Regions from separate parts of the Ochrobactrum sp. PL_is501 genome, predicted to be linked through region 1. Evidence: predicted binding sites of a transcription regulator. Region 1 holds the regulator's gene; each other region holds the start of a gene.
The links. Region 1 encodes LexA, which represses DNA repair genes until DNA is damaged. Its sites were predicted from a motif close to TGTTCNNNNTGTGTTCNG; they were not measured.
Positions count from the first base shown of each region.

Region 2: a site for LexA is predicted at 2,191-2,208, ahead of AC0TOF_RS13010 (DNA polymerase IV). Genes of this name have one in related genera too.
Region 3: a site for LexA is predicted at 1,930-1,947, ahead of def (peptide deformylase). Genes of this name have one in related genera too.

Region 1 is NZ_JBVPGR010000037.1:77,201-81,905, forward strand. It holds gene AC0TOF_RS16315 (ComEC/Rec2 family competence protein) at 1-1,612, shown strand, start outside; gene lexA (transcriptional repressor LexA) at 1,689-2,414, opposite strand; gene AC0TOF_RS16325 (molybdopterin molybdotransferase MoeA) at 2,652-3,866, opposite strand; gene moaC (cyclic pyranopterin monophosphate synthase MoaC) at 3,951-4,427, opposite strand; gene trpC (indole-3-glycerol phosphate synthase TrpC) at 4,431-4,705, opposite strand, start outside.
Region 2 is NZ_JBVPGR010000035.1:355,744-360,448, reverse strand. It holds gene AC0TOF_RS13030 (PleD family two-component system response regulator) at 1-490, opposite strand, end outside; gene AC0TOF_RS13025 (response regulator) at 514-885, opposite strand; gene AC0TOF_RS13020 (DUF3572 domain-containing protein) at 1,101-1,388, shown strand; gene rnk (nucleoside diphosphate kinase regulator) at 1,444-1,872, opposite strand; gene AC0TOF_RS13010 (DNA polymerase IV) at 2,225-3,562, shown strand; tRNA gene AC0TOF_RS13005 (tRNA-Cys) at 3,694-3,767, shown strand; gene AC0TOF_RS13000 (hypothetical protein) at 4,115-4,393, opposite strand; gene AC0TOF_RS12995 (hypothetical protein) at 4,495-4,705, opposite strand, start outside.
Region 3 is NZ_JBVPGR010000040.1:506,509-511,213, reverse strand. It holds gene AC0TOF_RS21945 (hypothetical protein) at 1-157, shown strand, start outside; gene AC0TOF_RS21940 (Rdx family protein) at 163-462, shown strand; gene AC0TOF_RS21935 (DNA recombination protein RmuC) at 673-1,896, opposite strand; gene def (peptide deformylase) at 1,998-2,525, shown strand; gene fmt (methionyl-tRNA formyltransferase) at 2,525-3,445, shown strand; gene truA (tRNA pseudouridine(38-40) synthase TruA) at 3,449-4,204, shown strand; gene AC0TOF_RS21915 (quinone oxidoreductase family protein) at 4,218-4,705, opposite strand, start outside.

The DNA.
Region 1 (4,705 bases):
ACTCGTAGCAGGCACGCGCGCGGGGATCAGCGAGCAGACGAATGAAGATCTGCGTAAAGCGGGGCTTGCGCATATTCTGTCGATCTCAGGCTTGCACATGGCGCTTGCCGCAGGGGTCGTCATGCTGACGTTGCGGTCTCTCTTCGCACTATTTCCGGCTTTCAGCGTAAGGCATCCGGTGAAGAAGTATGCGGCATTTCTCTCCTTGCTAAGCTGCACCTTCTATCTTGCCATGTCGGGTGCTGATGTCGCTGCACAACGAAGCTACGTGATGATCGCAGTCATGCTTGGCGCATTGCTGGTGGACCGTGCTGCCATCAGTATGCGTAACCTGGCGATTGCAGCGGTCGCTATGATTGCAATTTCGCCGCATGAAATATTGGGGCCGAGTTTTCAAATGTCTTTCTCGGCTACGGCTGCGTTGATTGCCGGCTATGCTTGGTGGAGCGAACGCAATGCGAGCAAGCGTTTTGGCGCGGAAGAACGCGGGAAGGCAGTTCCTGGTTTTGCCGGAAAAATCTTGAAGCTGCTCACAGCGGCGGCGGGCACGTCCCTCATTGCCGGGCTGGCGAGCGGGATTTTTGCAGCTTATCACTTCAACAACACAGCGCCGTTTGGTTTGGTAGGAAATGTCCTCGCCGAACCCGTAATAGCTCTTCTCGTAATGCCGTTTGCCGTCTTCGGTCTTGTGCTAATGCCATTGCGACTGGACTGGGTGCCTTTACAGATAATGGGCTGGGGTATTTTTGCTGTCCGTCATATAGCTGCTTTCGTGGCGACATGGTCACCCGACGGCAATCCGGGAGCCATGCCTTCTCTCACGCTTGTTGTTTGGACCATCGCGCTCGTTCTGGGTGTCGTTTTGTCGACGCGACTGAAGGCGCTGGCGCTCCCTTTCATTGTTCTTGGGTTCGTGGCTTTCGTCAGTGAGCCTTTTCCCGACATCGTGGTATCGGAAGATGCCAAACTGGTGGGGGTCCGACTGGCTGATGGGAGGCTGGCAATCAATCGAAGTCGCCCCTCGCAATTTACAGCCGACAATTGGAAAACTGCCTATCTGGTCGATGAGTTTATCGCGCCGGCGACAGGCAAGAATAACGAAGGAACCGATGGAAATCGGTTCGAGTGCGAAGATGGTTTATGCACGATCAGCTTGCGCGATGGACGCATACTTGCCTATACGGCAGACACTGCAATGCGAGAGATAGCCTGCAATATTGGCGATGTGGTTATTCTCGCTATTCCCGGTAAAGAAGCTTCGTGCCGTCGTTCAACTATCCTGATTATCAGTAAACGTGATTTGGCGTTAAAGGGAGCTGTGGAGATAAGACTCGGAAAAGCATCAGAACAAAACGGAGTTTCCCAGGCTTTACTCGTAGTTTCTCCCGAAACAACAAGAGCCGAGGTGGGGCAACCGATATCTACTCTGCAACAGGACAACCGGATAAGGTTTGCAGTCGACACGCCGAGCCGTCCTTGGCATCTACATCGCATCCATTCACGCCCGGCTCGCGGTTTGGCTGAACGCGAATACAAACCAAAATCCCAGCCTGCCAGAAATTCAAGGAGCTGTTCAGCAGACGTCGACGATGACGAAAATCGCTGCGAATGACCCTTAAGCGCTGTCAGCTAAAAACGACCGATCAATCTGCTCGAACTTTTTGCTTTATGCATTTTGCGCCAACACTTTAATAGCGGCGGATCAAGCCAACGAGCTTGCCTTGAACCCTTACACGGTCGGGGCCGAAGATTCGGGTCTCATAGGCGGGATTGGCTGCTTCCAGCGCGATGGATGCTCCTTTGCGACGAAAGCGTTTCAAAGTCGCTTCTTCGTCATCGACAAGCGCTACAACGATTTCACCGGGATTTGCGGAATCGCCACGTTTGATAATGACTGTATCTCCGTCAAAAATTCCAGCATCGATCATTGAATCCCCTTTGACCTCGAGAGCGTAATGCTCGCCTGCACCAATCATTTCCGGCGGAAGGCTGAGGGAATGGGTTTGATTCTGGATCGCGGAAATCGGTACACCGGCAGCAATTCGTCCCATGACCGGCACGGAAACTGGTGCAGATGTATCGTCATTGGTAGCCGCAGGGGCGGGGCGCGATGATGGAGGGGCTGGTGGTGCTTTGCCCAGGCTACCTTCGATAACGCTGGGAGCAAACTTCCTTTGCGCATTGAGCCCCGGAGCGATGGAATCTGGCAGACGCAAGACCTCGAGCGCACGTGCCCGGTTCGGCAGGCGGCGGATAAAACCACGCTCCTCCAAAGCGGTAATCAGACGATGGATACCCGATTTCGATGCCAGATCGAGCGCTTCCTTCATTTCATCGAAAGATGGGGGAATCCCCGTCTCTTTCAGACGTTCGTGAATGAACAGCAGAAGCTCGTGCTGTTTGCGGGTTAACATGCGCGATACCCTCCCGGCCAAGAATCGAGAAAAACAAAACCAGAACGAACACTATATGTTCCAGTCTTGTTCTGCAATGGTTTTAAAATCCTTAACATTTGCGTCGAGAATGGATGGAAGGCCGGTATCCGATCCGGTCGCGGCGTTCCTTAAGTGGCGTCCAAAAAATAATGTATATTTTATAATTAGTTATATGTTTTTTCTCGTGTAATTTGAAAATGGGAGCGCACGACCGCTCTATAACATAAGAACACGACAATCATCACCGATCGCGGCGGTAGGTGCGTTCTCGTCCCTGATGATTAGGGCATCCGAGCCGACGAGGGCCGAAAGCATGGACGAATCCTGAACTGGAAACGGCTTTGCGATCAGCGTTCCATTCGGAGATGATTCGATTATTGCCCGAATATAATCGCGGCGATGATCGTTAGCGGGCAGGGTAACGCCCAGCTTGGCCGGACGGATGTCGGCGTCAAGACTGGTTCCAGCGAGTTTGGCAACAAGGGGACGAAGAAATACGAGGCCACAGACCAGGCTTGAGACGGGATTACCCGGCAACCCTATGACGTGCACAATTTTATCTTTCACACTGATGCGGCCATACATCAGGGGTTTGCCCGGCCTCATGGCTATTTTCCAGAAGTCGAGACCGACTCCCAGTTTTTGAAGCGCGCCGTGCACAAAATCCCGGTCACCGACGGACGCACCGCCAATCGTAACCAGAACGTCGATGCCACTTTGCAGGCTGTCTGCTATCGCCTGTTCAATCTTGGCTGGATCGTCTGGAATAATCCCCTTATCCTCAGGGCTGCCGCCCGCCCGCCTTATGATTTCGGCGATTCCAATGCTGTTCGATGCAACAATTTGATCCTTCCCGGGAATATCACCGGGAGGCACGAGTTCATCACCAGTCGCAACGATCGCCACCTTGGGTTTCTTGAATACGTCAACCTTTGCATTGCCGCTTGCGGCTGCCAGCGATAGTGCCGCGGCGTCCAGCTCGCGTCCTGTTGAAATGACGATGTTGACGGGCGAAAAATCGAGGCCCGCACGGCGGATATGCCGTCCTGACTCTATGCCTTCATGGACGATCAGCTGGTTGCCTGAACGCTCGGTGTGTTCTTGAATGACAATGGTATCAGCTCCTTTGGGGATTGGCGCGCCGGTGAAAATGCGAACCGCCTGTCCGATTCCCAATTCGCCCTCGAAGCGATTGCCGGCCGCCGATTCGCCGATGATGTCGAACTTTACAGGATAAGAGATGTTGTCGGGCGCAATCAGGGCATAACCGTCCATTGCCGACCCGTCGAAAGGCGGTTGGAGAAAATGTGCCAGCACAGGTGTTGCAACCACGCGCCCTCCCGCGTCGGACAAAGCGACTTGCTCCTTGCCGTGTGGTTCTGCGGATTTCAGAATGCGGGCCAGTGCTTCATCGACCGGGAGAAGGGACATTGCGTTTCCTCTCGAACTGAATTGTTGACCCTTTAGAACAGAAAGCCTGTCTGGATGAATTGATCCAGAGCAAAGTTCAGCGCTTTATGCTTTCCAGTCACCGGATTTGCCGCCGCTTTTTTCTGTCACGCGGATACCGCCGATCTCCATATGTTTGTCGACGGCTTTGGCCATGTCGTAGATGGTAAGGCACGTGACGGAAACGGCGGTGAGGGCCTCCATTTCCACGCCGGTGCGTCCTTTGAGCTTGGCGAGAGCACGAACGCGTAAACCAGGCAACGCCTGATCCGGCTCGATCTCGACAGCAACTTTGGTCAGCATCAACGGATGGCAGAGAGGAATCAGATCGGCGGTCTTTTTTGCCGCCATAATACCCGCCAGACGCGCTGCGCCTATAACGTCACCTTTCGCGGCATTCCCTTCAAGAATGAGCGACAGCGTTTCCGGCTTCATTCTGACCGATCCTTCGGCCGTGGCTTGACGTTCGGTTTCATCCTTTGCCCCAACATCCACCATATTGGCAGCACCGCTCTGGTCGATATGCGTGAGCTTGGACATCATTGGTCAAGCCTTGCCGGTCAGGAGTTCGCGGGTAGCTGCCGCCACATCTGCCTGGCGCATCAGGCTCTCCCCGATGAGGAAGGTCCCAATCCCAGATTCTTCCAGACGCAGGCAATCGTCGTGTGTGAATATGCCGCTTTCACCCACCAGAACGCGATCAGAGGGCGACATTTTCGACAGGCGTTCCGACACAGCGAGATCGACCTCGAATGTACGTAGGTTGCGATTGTTGACGCCGAGAAGACGTGATGAAAGCTTCAATGCGCGTTCCATCTCGG
Region 2 (4,705 bases), on a different contig from region 1:
CGAGAATCCGGGCTACTTCATCCTTATCGACATAATTCCCGCCCATCTTGCTCGCCAGGAGCGTTTCCACTTCAGCATCCGCGACTGTACCTGTTCGTTGAAAAAGCTCGTCAGAGACCAATTTCAGGCGAGCCAGGCTCTTTACACGCGATATAAGCTGAAGATCACTGACAGGTTTGGAAAGGAAGTCGTCGGCGCCAGCTTCGAGACCCCGAATCTTGTCCTCGGCGCCATTGAGCGACGTTACCATGACGACAGGAATATTCGCTGTACGAGGATCGTCCTTTAAGCGGCGACATACTTCAAAACCGTCCATATCCGGCATCAATATGTCGAGCAGGACAACGTCGATCTGGCCACCCAGACAAATTTCTATGGCTTCAGGCCCACTATAGGCCGTTACGACCTCATAATATTCGGAGAGGAGCCTCGCCTCGAGGAGCTTTACATTGGAATCCACATCGTCAACGACGAGAATTCGTGCAGTCATGATGCCCCTCGCCCCAATCTTCGCTAAGCGTCGCCCAAATAGGATTTTATTGTTTCTATAAAGCGGGGCACGGATATTGGCTTGGATATATAGGCCTCACAGCCGCCCTGCCGAATACGTTCCTCGTCGCCCTTCATGGCAAATGCCGTTACGGCGATAACCGGAATATGCCGAAGCTCATCATCATCCTTCAGCCATTTCGTGACTTCCAGCCCTGACACTTCGGGAAGCTGAATGTCCATGAGAATCAGATCGGGGCGATGCTCACGCGCAAGGTCTAGCGCCTCAAGTCCGTTTCTTGTCCGAATGGTCTCGTATCCGCTGGATTCGATAAGATCGCGAAACAACTTCATATTGAGTTCGTTGTCTTCGACAATCATCACGCTTTTCGGCATCGACTATTCCTTGGTCTTATTCCCTACAGCAGCCTGGCATTTGCTCGATCTCTTTATCGACTAATGGACTGAGATACACCCCCAGAAAGCCCCCACCTTTCAGACTGCAAATAGTTTAACCTCATTTCATTGATGAAAGGCAAATAATTCCGTTGTTCCTCGGCAGAGCGACCGTTACACATTCGGCGAAGCAACCGAAAAAGCGGAGAAACCACATGAAAACGCTGATGAGCCAGGCGGATGCGGAAGCGATCGCCATTGAAGCGTTGGCGTGGCTGGCGCAAGACAAGGATCTGCTGCCTCGCTTTCTCGCTCTGACAGGCATAGAGGCTACGTCGATCCGTCAGGCAGCTCGCGAACCCGGCTTTCTCGCCGGCGTCCTGCAATTTTTCCTGGCCCACGAACCGACATTGCTGCGCTATTGCGAGGATGCAGGCCGCGATCCGTCCACAATCGAGAAAGCCCTGTCCTGCCTGCCGGGCGGGCAGAACCAGCATCTTTAGAAGCAGGGTCCAAAACCCCACGGCAAAGCCCGGCCAAGCCGGGCTTTCTTGTTGGTTATTCAGCAGCGGGAGTTGCCGTAGCAACTTCAACTTCGTTCGAAACCGATATAACGTTCAATTCGTGCTGCTTGCCATCGCGCGCCGTCCAGGAAATCGACTGGCCCGGGGCGAGACCGATCAGCGCAGTACCGATGGGCGTGAGAATCGAAATCTTGCCCTGCGCAATATCCGCTTCGCCTGGATATACGAGCGTTACCCGGCGATCCTGCCCGTCTTTGGAGCGAAACTCCACAGTGGAGCCCATGCGAATCATATCCTGCGGCAAGCGCTTCGCAGGCACGACTTTTGCACGGTCAAGCTCGGCCATCAGTTCCTCGGCGATCTCTTCCAGACGCTCCGAAACATTGTTGGCCAACCCCATCAGGCGTTCATAGTCGACTTCGCTGACGACAATATTGGGCTTCTTGCGATTCTTTCCGCTCATGGCGAGTGCTCACTGCTGTTGAAAGGTAATAAAACTCCGCGCCGTTCCGGCACGAAACTGTTCAGATTGATTTTTGGTGAAAGCGCTTATCTTAATTCCGCTTTTTTTTAAAAAGCGGCGAACCATCCCCCCGGAGTTCCCCTGCGCTAGGCAGAACTCGAGGGTAGCTATCCCGTGATCGGATGAACCCGATGGAGTATGGATGCAAAATGGCTGTTCATGCTGCTAAACTTGGTGATATTCCCGGCAATGTCAAGTGTAAGACCCCGCAGGTCATATATCCCCATGGCACTTCGGGCTTTCGATGCTATAAAAGGATGTTCCTTTTATGTTCATCAGACGGTTCGTCCTCATGGCTGACACCATCGCACCCAACAGTCCGGAAAAAGGTGTATGCCGCGATTGCCTCGCGCCGCAGAAATCTGACACCGTCAGGCGCTGCCATGCATGCGGCAGCCCGCGGCTTCTTCGCCATAAGGAGCTTTATAAACTCTCCCTCGCTCACATTGATTGCGACGCGTTTTACGCCTCGGTTGAAAAGCGGGATAATCCGGAACTCCGGGACAAGCCACTCATCATCGGCGGTGGAAAGCGAGGTGTCGTGTCCACCGCTTGCTATCTCGCCCGTATTCACGGCGTGCGATCTGCAATGCCCATGTTCAAGGCGCTTGAACTGTGTCCGAATGCGGTCGTCATCAAGCCGAACATGGAAAAATATGTTCGTGTTGGCCGCGAAGTGCGGCAGATGATGCGTGACCTGACACCACTCGTCGAACCTTTGTCCATTGACGAAGCTTTTCTGGATCTCAGCGGCACTGAGCGTTTGCATAAAGCGCCGCCTGCCATTGTTCTCGCCCGCTTCACCAAGCGGGTGGAAGACGAAATCGGCATCTCTGCCTCGATAGGGCTATCCTACTGCAAATTTCTGGCCAAGGTTGCATCAGATATCGAAAAGCCCCGCGGCTTCTCGGTTATTGGCGAAGCGGAGGCATTGGCTTTCTTGCGGGATCGATCCGTCAGCACGATATGGGGGGTCGGCAAAGCCTTTGCAGCCAAGCTGGAAAGCGACGGCATCCGGTCTATTGGCCAATTGCAGACGATGGAAGAAACTGCGCTTATGAAGGCCTATGGCACCATGGGACAGCGTCTCTACCGCCTGTCCCGTGGACAGGACAGCCGCAAGGTTGAGCCGGATCACGATATGAAAAGCGTCTCCGCAGAGACAACCTTCAATAAAGACCTCTCGGAAGCTCGCGATCTCGTGCCGATTCTTCGCGCACTCTCCGAAAAAGTCTCGCGACGACTGAAAGCAAGTGAAATAGCCGGGCTCACTGTCGTTCTGAAGCTGAAAACACATGACTTCAAGTCGCGTACGCGCAATCGCCAGCTTTCCGATCCAACCCAGCTCGCAGACAGAATCTTTCGACATGGATTGCAACTCCTTGAAAAGGAATTGGATGGAACGCGATTTCGTCTGCTTGGAATCGGGGTTAGCGAACTTTCTTCAAGCGATCGCGCTGATCCTCCCGATCTCGTAGACGCTCAAGCCACCAAACGCGCCGTCGCCGAAAATGCCGTTGACCGGCTGAGAAACAAATTTGGGCTTGGCGTTGTAGAAACTGGTTATACCTTCTCAAAAGGCAATCTCGCACGCCCCCAGATGCCGCCAGATCGGGACGATCAGCAATGAATTTACAAAGCGTGAGGAAACCTATGCAGAAATTTTCTACATTTGCCGCTAACGGCTTGACGAGAACAGTCTGTATCAATATTGGAACGAGCCAAGGCGCTGCCAAGTGATTTGGCAGTAGCTTTACGGAAGGCCTCGTGGCGGAGTGGTTACGCAGAGGACTGCAAATCCTTGCACCCCGGTTCGATTCCGGGCGAGGCCTCCAATATTTCTATCAATAAAATCAATTGGCTGTAAAAATTCGCGTTGATACTCGCGCGGCTAGCCTTGTAACATTTTGCTGCAAGCTAATTCCCATAAATTACAACGTACAAAAAAGTCAGACGAATCCATGTGACATGGAACGCAACATGTTTGACGCGAACAGGATAAGAATCTCGGAAGGCGGCCCGATAACCTAACAGGCATGCTTGGTGGCGCGTGTGTCTGCTTCAATGGAGCAGAACAATGAATGCGGTCGCACACCTGTTCCCAAGATATGATGACGGGTTCGGGCTAGAGAGCGCAGCGAACTCACTTTTCAGGGGGCAGACCACCGCATAAACACGAGCGCTATTTACGACCGCGCTGCTGTTCAATGCACTTCCTTGCGTCCTGTCCCGGAGCACATGCATCCTTTTTGGATTTTTGAACCCGGTCCTGTTTCTGCGATTCCGAGGGCTTAGGAACATGAACGCTGTCAGTTTCAGACGGCTGCTGCCCCGGTGCCGGCGGCGGATTGCCCGGCACTTCGGGTTCCTGTGTGCCTGATTGTGTCGGCATTCCCGATTCCTGCGCGAAAGCCAAACTCGAAAAGCTTAACAATAACGCCACAAGGACTGAACGTTTCATTTCCTCACTCCGACAGTTGGACCAATAGTGGTTTCAACGGAATTCGGAGTGAAAATGTTCCTTACCCTGAAGCGGTTGGAACGCATATTGAACCACTATGTCTAGAAAGTCATGGGAACTCCGAGTTCCTTTTCACATTTGGTCAAATCCTCGGAGAACGTCACCAACAAGGGATCATAGTCAGGTTCATCAGTGTTGTCGCTTTTAACGTACTCGGATATCGTCTGCGAAACCTTCATGAGGGAACCGGCAGCGACGGCACAACTTTCGTATGCCCGATACCCAGCGGAGCTTTCATTCGCGTCTGCGGCT
Region 3 (4,705 bases), on a different contig from region 1:
AAAGGGTGACGACGAGTTTTCTGAATTTGTTTTGAAACAGGTTGAAGAAGCGTTGCGTGTTTATAACGAAACGCCGGCCTCTTTGCGCGGACCTGTTGCGTTACCCGGTATAGATTTAAATGACGAGTACGACCTGAACAGACGGATGGTTGGATAGTTTTATTGCATCCCCGCATCTCCATCACCTATTGCACCCAATGCAACTGGCTGCTGCGTGCTGCGTGGATGGCGCAGGAGCTGTTGCAGACTTTCGGGCAGGACTTAGGTGAAGTGGCGTTGCGTCCGGGCACGGGCGGGGTGTTTGAAATCCGTGTTCAAATGCCGGATGGCAGCGAAGAGCTTATCTGGGAACGCAAGCGCGATGGCGGTTTTCCGGAAGCCAAGGTTTTGAAGCAGCGCGTGCGGGATCTGGTCTGGCCGGAACGCGATCTCGGTCATTCGGACCGGCCAGTTAGTTCTTGAACGGCTTCCTATCACTGATCCTTCGAGGCTACGCTTCGCTCCGCACCTCAGGATGAGGGGCGGCAAGCCCGATGATATGAGGCCAACGATGTTAAACATCGACGCAGACGATTTAACAAAAGCACTGATTTTGTGAAGGTGAGTGGATACGCAATTCCCTCATCCTGAGGAGGTGCGTAGCACCGTCTCGAAGGGCGAGGGAAAACAGGATCAATCCTCATCCACTACGCGCAGGCGTAGCTGACCCGGTTCGGTCGGTCTGGCCTGTGGGCGCGAAGGTTCCTCCGTGGGCGCAGGGCCGAACTCCAGTGCCTCGATCTTCGCGCCGCGTTTCGTTACCTTGCTGGAAGAGACCAGAATATCGTCAATATCCTTGTTGGCCTGCGCGAAATGCGTTTGCAGCTTGCGCACGCGCTCGTCCAGGCGACCCACATCTTCCATCAGCCGGATCACTTCGCCCTGAATGACATGCGCCTGCTCGCGCATGCGCGCATCCTTCAAGATTGCCTGAATGACCTGAATGGACAGCATCAGCAGCGACGGCGAGACGATGACCACCCGCGCCCGGTGCGCGCGCTGGATCAGCGCCTCGAAATGCTCGTGAATATCGGCGAAGATCGATTCCGACGGCACGAACAGGAAGGCGGTGTCCTGCGTTTCGCCGGGGATCAGATATTTGTCGGACACGTCCTTGATATGAATTTCCATGTCGCGGCGGAATTGCGCGACCGCTGTCTTGCGCGCCTCCGGCTGTTCGGTCTCGCGCATGGCATTCCACGCTTCGAGCGGGAATTTCGCGTCGATCACCAGCGAGGGCGCGTTGTTGGGCATCCGCACAAGGCAATCGGGCCGGGTGCTGTTGGAAAGCGTTGCCTGAAACTCATAGGCGCCCTGTGGAAGGCCGTCGGCGATGATCGCCTCCATCCGCGACTGGCCGAAAGCGCCGCGCGTCTGCTTGTTTGCGAGGATCGCCTGCAATTGCACCACCTGACCGGCGAGCGACTGGATATTGTTCTGCGCCGTGTCGATGACCGCGAGGCGCTCCTGCAATTTGGCAAGGTTCTCATGCGTCGAGCGGGTCTGCTCGGTCATGGTCTGGCCGATGCGATGCGTCATGCCGTCGAGCCGCTCGCGGATCGACTGGTTCAATTCCGCCTGCCGTGAGCCGAATACTTCCGCCATGGTCTGCATGCGACCCTGCATTTCTGCCTGGGCTTTCAGGATTTCCGCCATGCGATATTCCGCGTCGCGGGCGCGGTCCTCGGCCTGCGCTTCCGCCACTGCGCGAAGCCGGGCGGAACGCGCCGCCGCGATCAGAAAAAGGCAGAGGCACAGCACCAGCACGACAATGCCCGCCAGCAGGATATTGCCGAGCGTGAAGGATGTGGCGCCGAGCTGCAGAAGCGGCTCATTCAAGAGATTTTGGTTTTCCATGGGAAGAGCTTAGCTGATTCGTATCGCCTTGATGAGATCAAAACGGGAACATTTTGCAAAGTGTAATTGACGATTCCCATGCGAGCGATTACGTGAAGCGCATGTCTGTAAAACCGCTTGTCATCCTTCCCGATCCCGTCCTGCGTCAGGTTTCCGCGCCTGTGGAACGCTTTGACGACCAGCTGCGCAAATTTGCCGGCGATATGTTCGATACCATGTATGATGCGCCGGGCATTGGCCTTGCCGCCATTCAGGTGGGTGAACCGATCCGCATGCTTGTCATCGATCTCGCCAAGGAAGGCGAGCCGAAGGAGCCGCATGTCTTCGTCAATCCGACGATCGTGCAGTCTTCCGACGAGCGCGGCACCTATGAAGAGGGCTGTCTTTCAATCCCGGATTATTATGCCGAGGTCGAGCGCCCCGCGACGGTCAAGGTCGAGTATTTCGACGCCGACGGCAAGCCGCAATCCATGGAAGCCGACGGGCTGATGGCCACTTGCCTGCAGCATGAGATCGACCATCTGAACGGCGTGCTCTTCATCGACCATATTTCCAAGCTGAAGCGCGATATGGTCATCAAGAAGTTCAAGAAGCTCGCCAGCCAGCGCGTATCCGGGAAAGTGCTTTAATGCGTGTCGTTTTCATGGGGACGCCGGAATTTTCCGTGCCGATCCTCACCGCCATTATCGGTCACGGTTACGAGGTTGCCGCGGTCTATACGCAGCCGCCGCGTCCGGCGGGCCGCAGAGGCCTGGAGCTGACCAAGTCGCCGGTGCATGAGAAGGCCGAGCAGTTCGGCATTCCGGTGTTCACGCCCAAGAGCCTCAGAAACGCGGAAGAGCAGGAGATTTTCGCAAGCCTCGAGGCCGATGTCGCGATTGTCGTGGCTTATGGCCTGCTGCTGCCGCAGGCCATTCTCGATGCGCCGCGTCTTGGTTGCTATAATGGCCATGCCTCGCTTTTGCCGCGCTGGCGTGGTGCCGCTCCCATCCAGCGCGCCATCATGGCGGGCGATGCGGAAACCGGCATGATGATCATGAAGATGGATGCAGGGCTCGATACCGGGCCGGTTGCCATGGCGGAAAAGGTTGCCATCACCCCGGACATGACGGCTGGCGAGCTGCATGATCGCCTGAGCATGATCGGGGCCGACCTGATGATCCGCGCGCTGGGCGCGCTGGAGCGTGAAAGCCTGGCCTTGCAGCCGCAGGCGGAGGAAGGCGTCACCTATGCCGCCAAGATCGACAAGGCCGAGGCGCGGATCGACTGGTCGAAGCCTGCAAAGGACGTGCACAACACCATTCGCGGCCTGTCGCCTTTTCCGGGCGCATGGTGCGAGATGGAAATCAACGGCGCTGTCGAGCGCGTGAAATTGCAGCGTTCCACATTGGGCGAGGGCAGGGGCGAACCGGGCGCGGTGCTGGATGATCGGCTGACGGTAGCCTGCGGCGAGGGTGCCGTTCGGCTCGTCACGCTACAGCGTTCCGGCGGCAAGCCATTGCCTGCGCAGGAATTTCTGCGTGGCGCACAGGTCACGAAGGTTCTCTAAGCGGTGCCGCGCTACAAGCTCACTGTCGAATATGACGGCACGCCCTATGTCGGCTGGCAGCGGCAGGAAAACGGCCATGCGGTGCAGAATGCCATCGAGCTGGCGTTCAAGAAGTTCTGCGGCGAGGACCTGACATTGAGCGCTGCGGGCCGTACCGATGCGGGCGTTCATGCCACCGCGCAGGTTGCCCATGTCGATCTTGCCAAGGATTGGGACGCGGGCAAGGTGCGCGATGCGGTGAATGCGCATCTGGTCATGGCGGATGAGCGCGTCAGCATATTGAATGTCGAGAAGACGACCGACACATTCGACGCCCGTTTTTCAGCACGTAGCAGGCATTATCTCTATCGCATCCACAATCGCCGTGCGCCTCTGGCTATCGATTATCAGCGCGCATGGTGGGTGCAGAAGCGCCTTGACGCCGATGCAATGCATGAAGCGGCGAAGCGGCTATTGGGCGAACACGATTTCACGACGTTTCGCGCTACGCAATGCCAGGCGAAAAGCCCGGTCAAGACGCTCGACCGGCTGGATGTGACGCGCCATGGCGACATGATAGAAATGCGCGTTTCAGCGCGGTCCTTCCTGCACAATCAGGTCAGGTCATTTGCAGGCAGCCTGATGGAAGTGGGCGTTGGTCGCTGGACGGCGGACGATTTGCAAGCTGCACTCGAAGCGCGCGACCGCAAGGCCTGCGGGCAGGTTGCCCCGCCCTATGGGCTTTATTTGGTCGGTGTGGACTACGCCTTTCCGTACTGAGACCCGAAGCGCTCTAGGGGATCAAAAGCAAACTTCCGGATGATTTTCCCGTCTCCAGCGCGCGATGGGCCTGTGCTGCCTCGCTTAGCGGATAGGTTGCCCCAATCGTTCCAGTCAGTCCCTTTTCCATGATGTCGAAAAGCTTGGAAGCGGAGTTTCGGTAGTTATCCAGATCGTCGATGTAAGCGATCACGCTTGGCCGGACGAAAGAAAGATCTGCTTGATTGCCAAGTGCATCAATGACTGCCTCGGAGATTCTTCCACCGGCTTGACCGATGCTCGCCAGAGTTCCGAGATGGCGCACGCATTGCGCGGTTTTGGGCAGAGTTTCTCCACCGATGCCATCATAGGCGACGTGAACCCCCTGTCCGTTCGTAAGGCGTTTGGTAGCGGTGATAAAATCACAATCGCGTCCAACGAGCACATGATCCACGCCGTTCTCGCGCGCCGTTTCGGCCTTTTCTTCCGAACTGACTGTGCCGATTACCGTTGCTCCGAGAG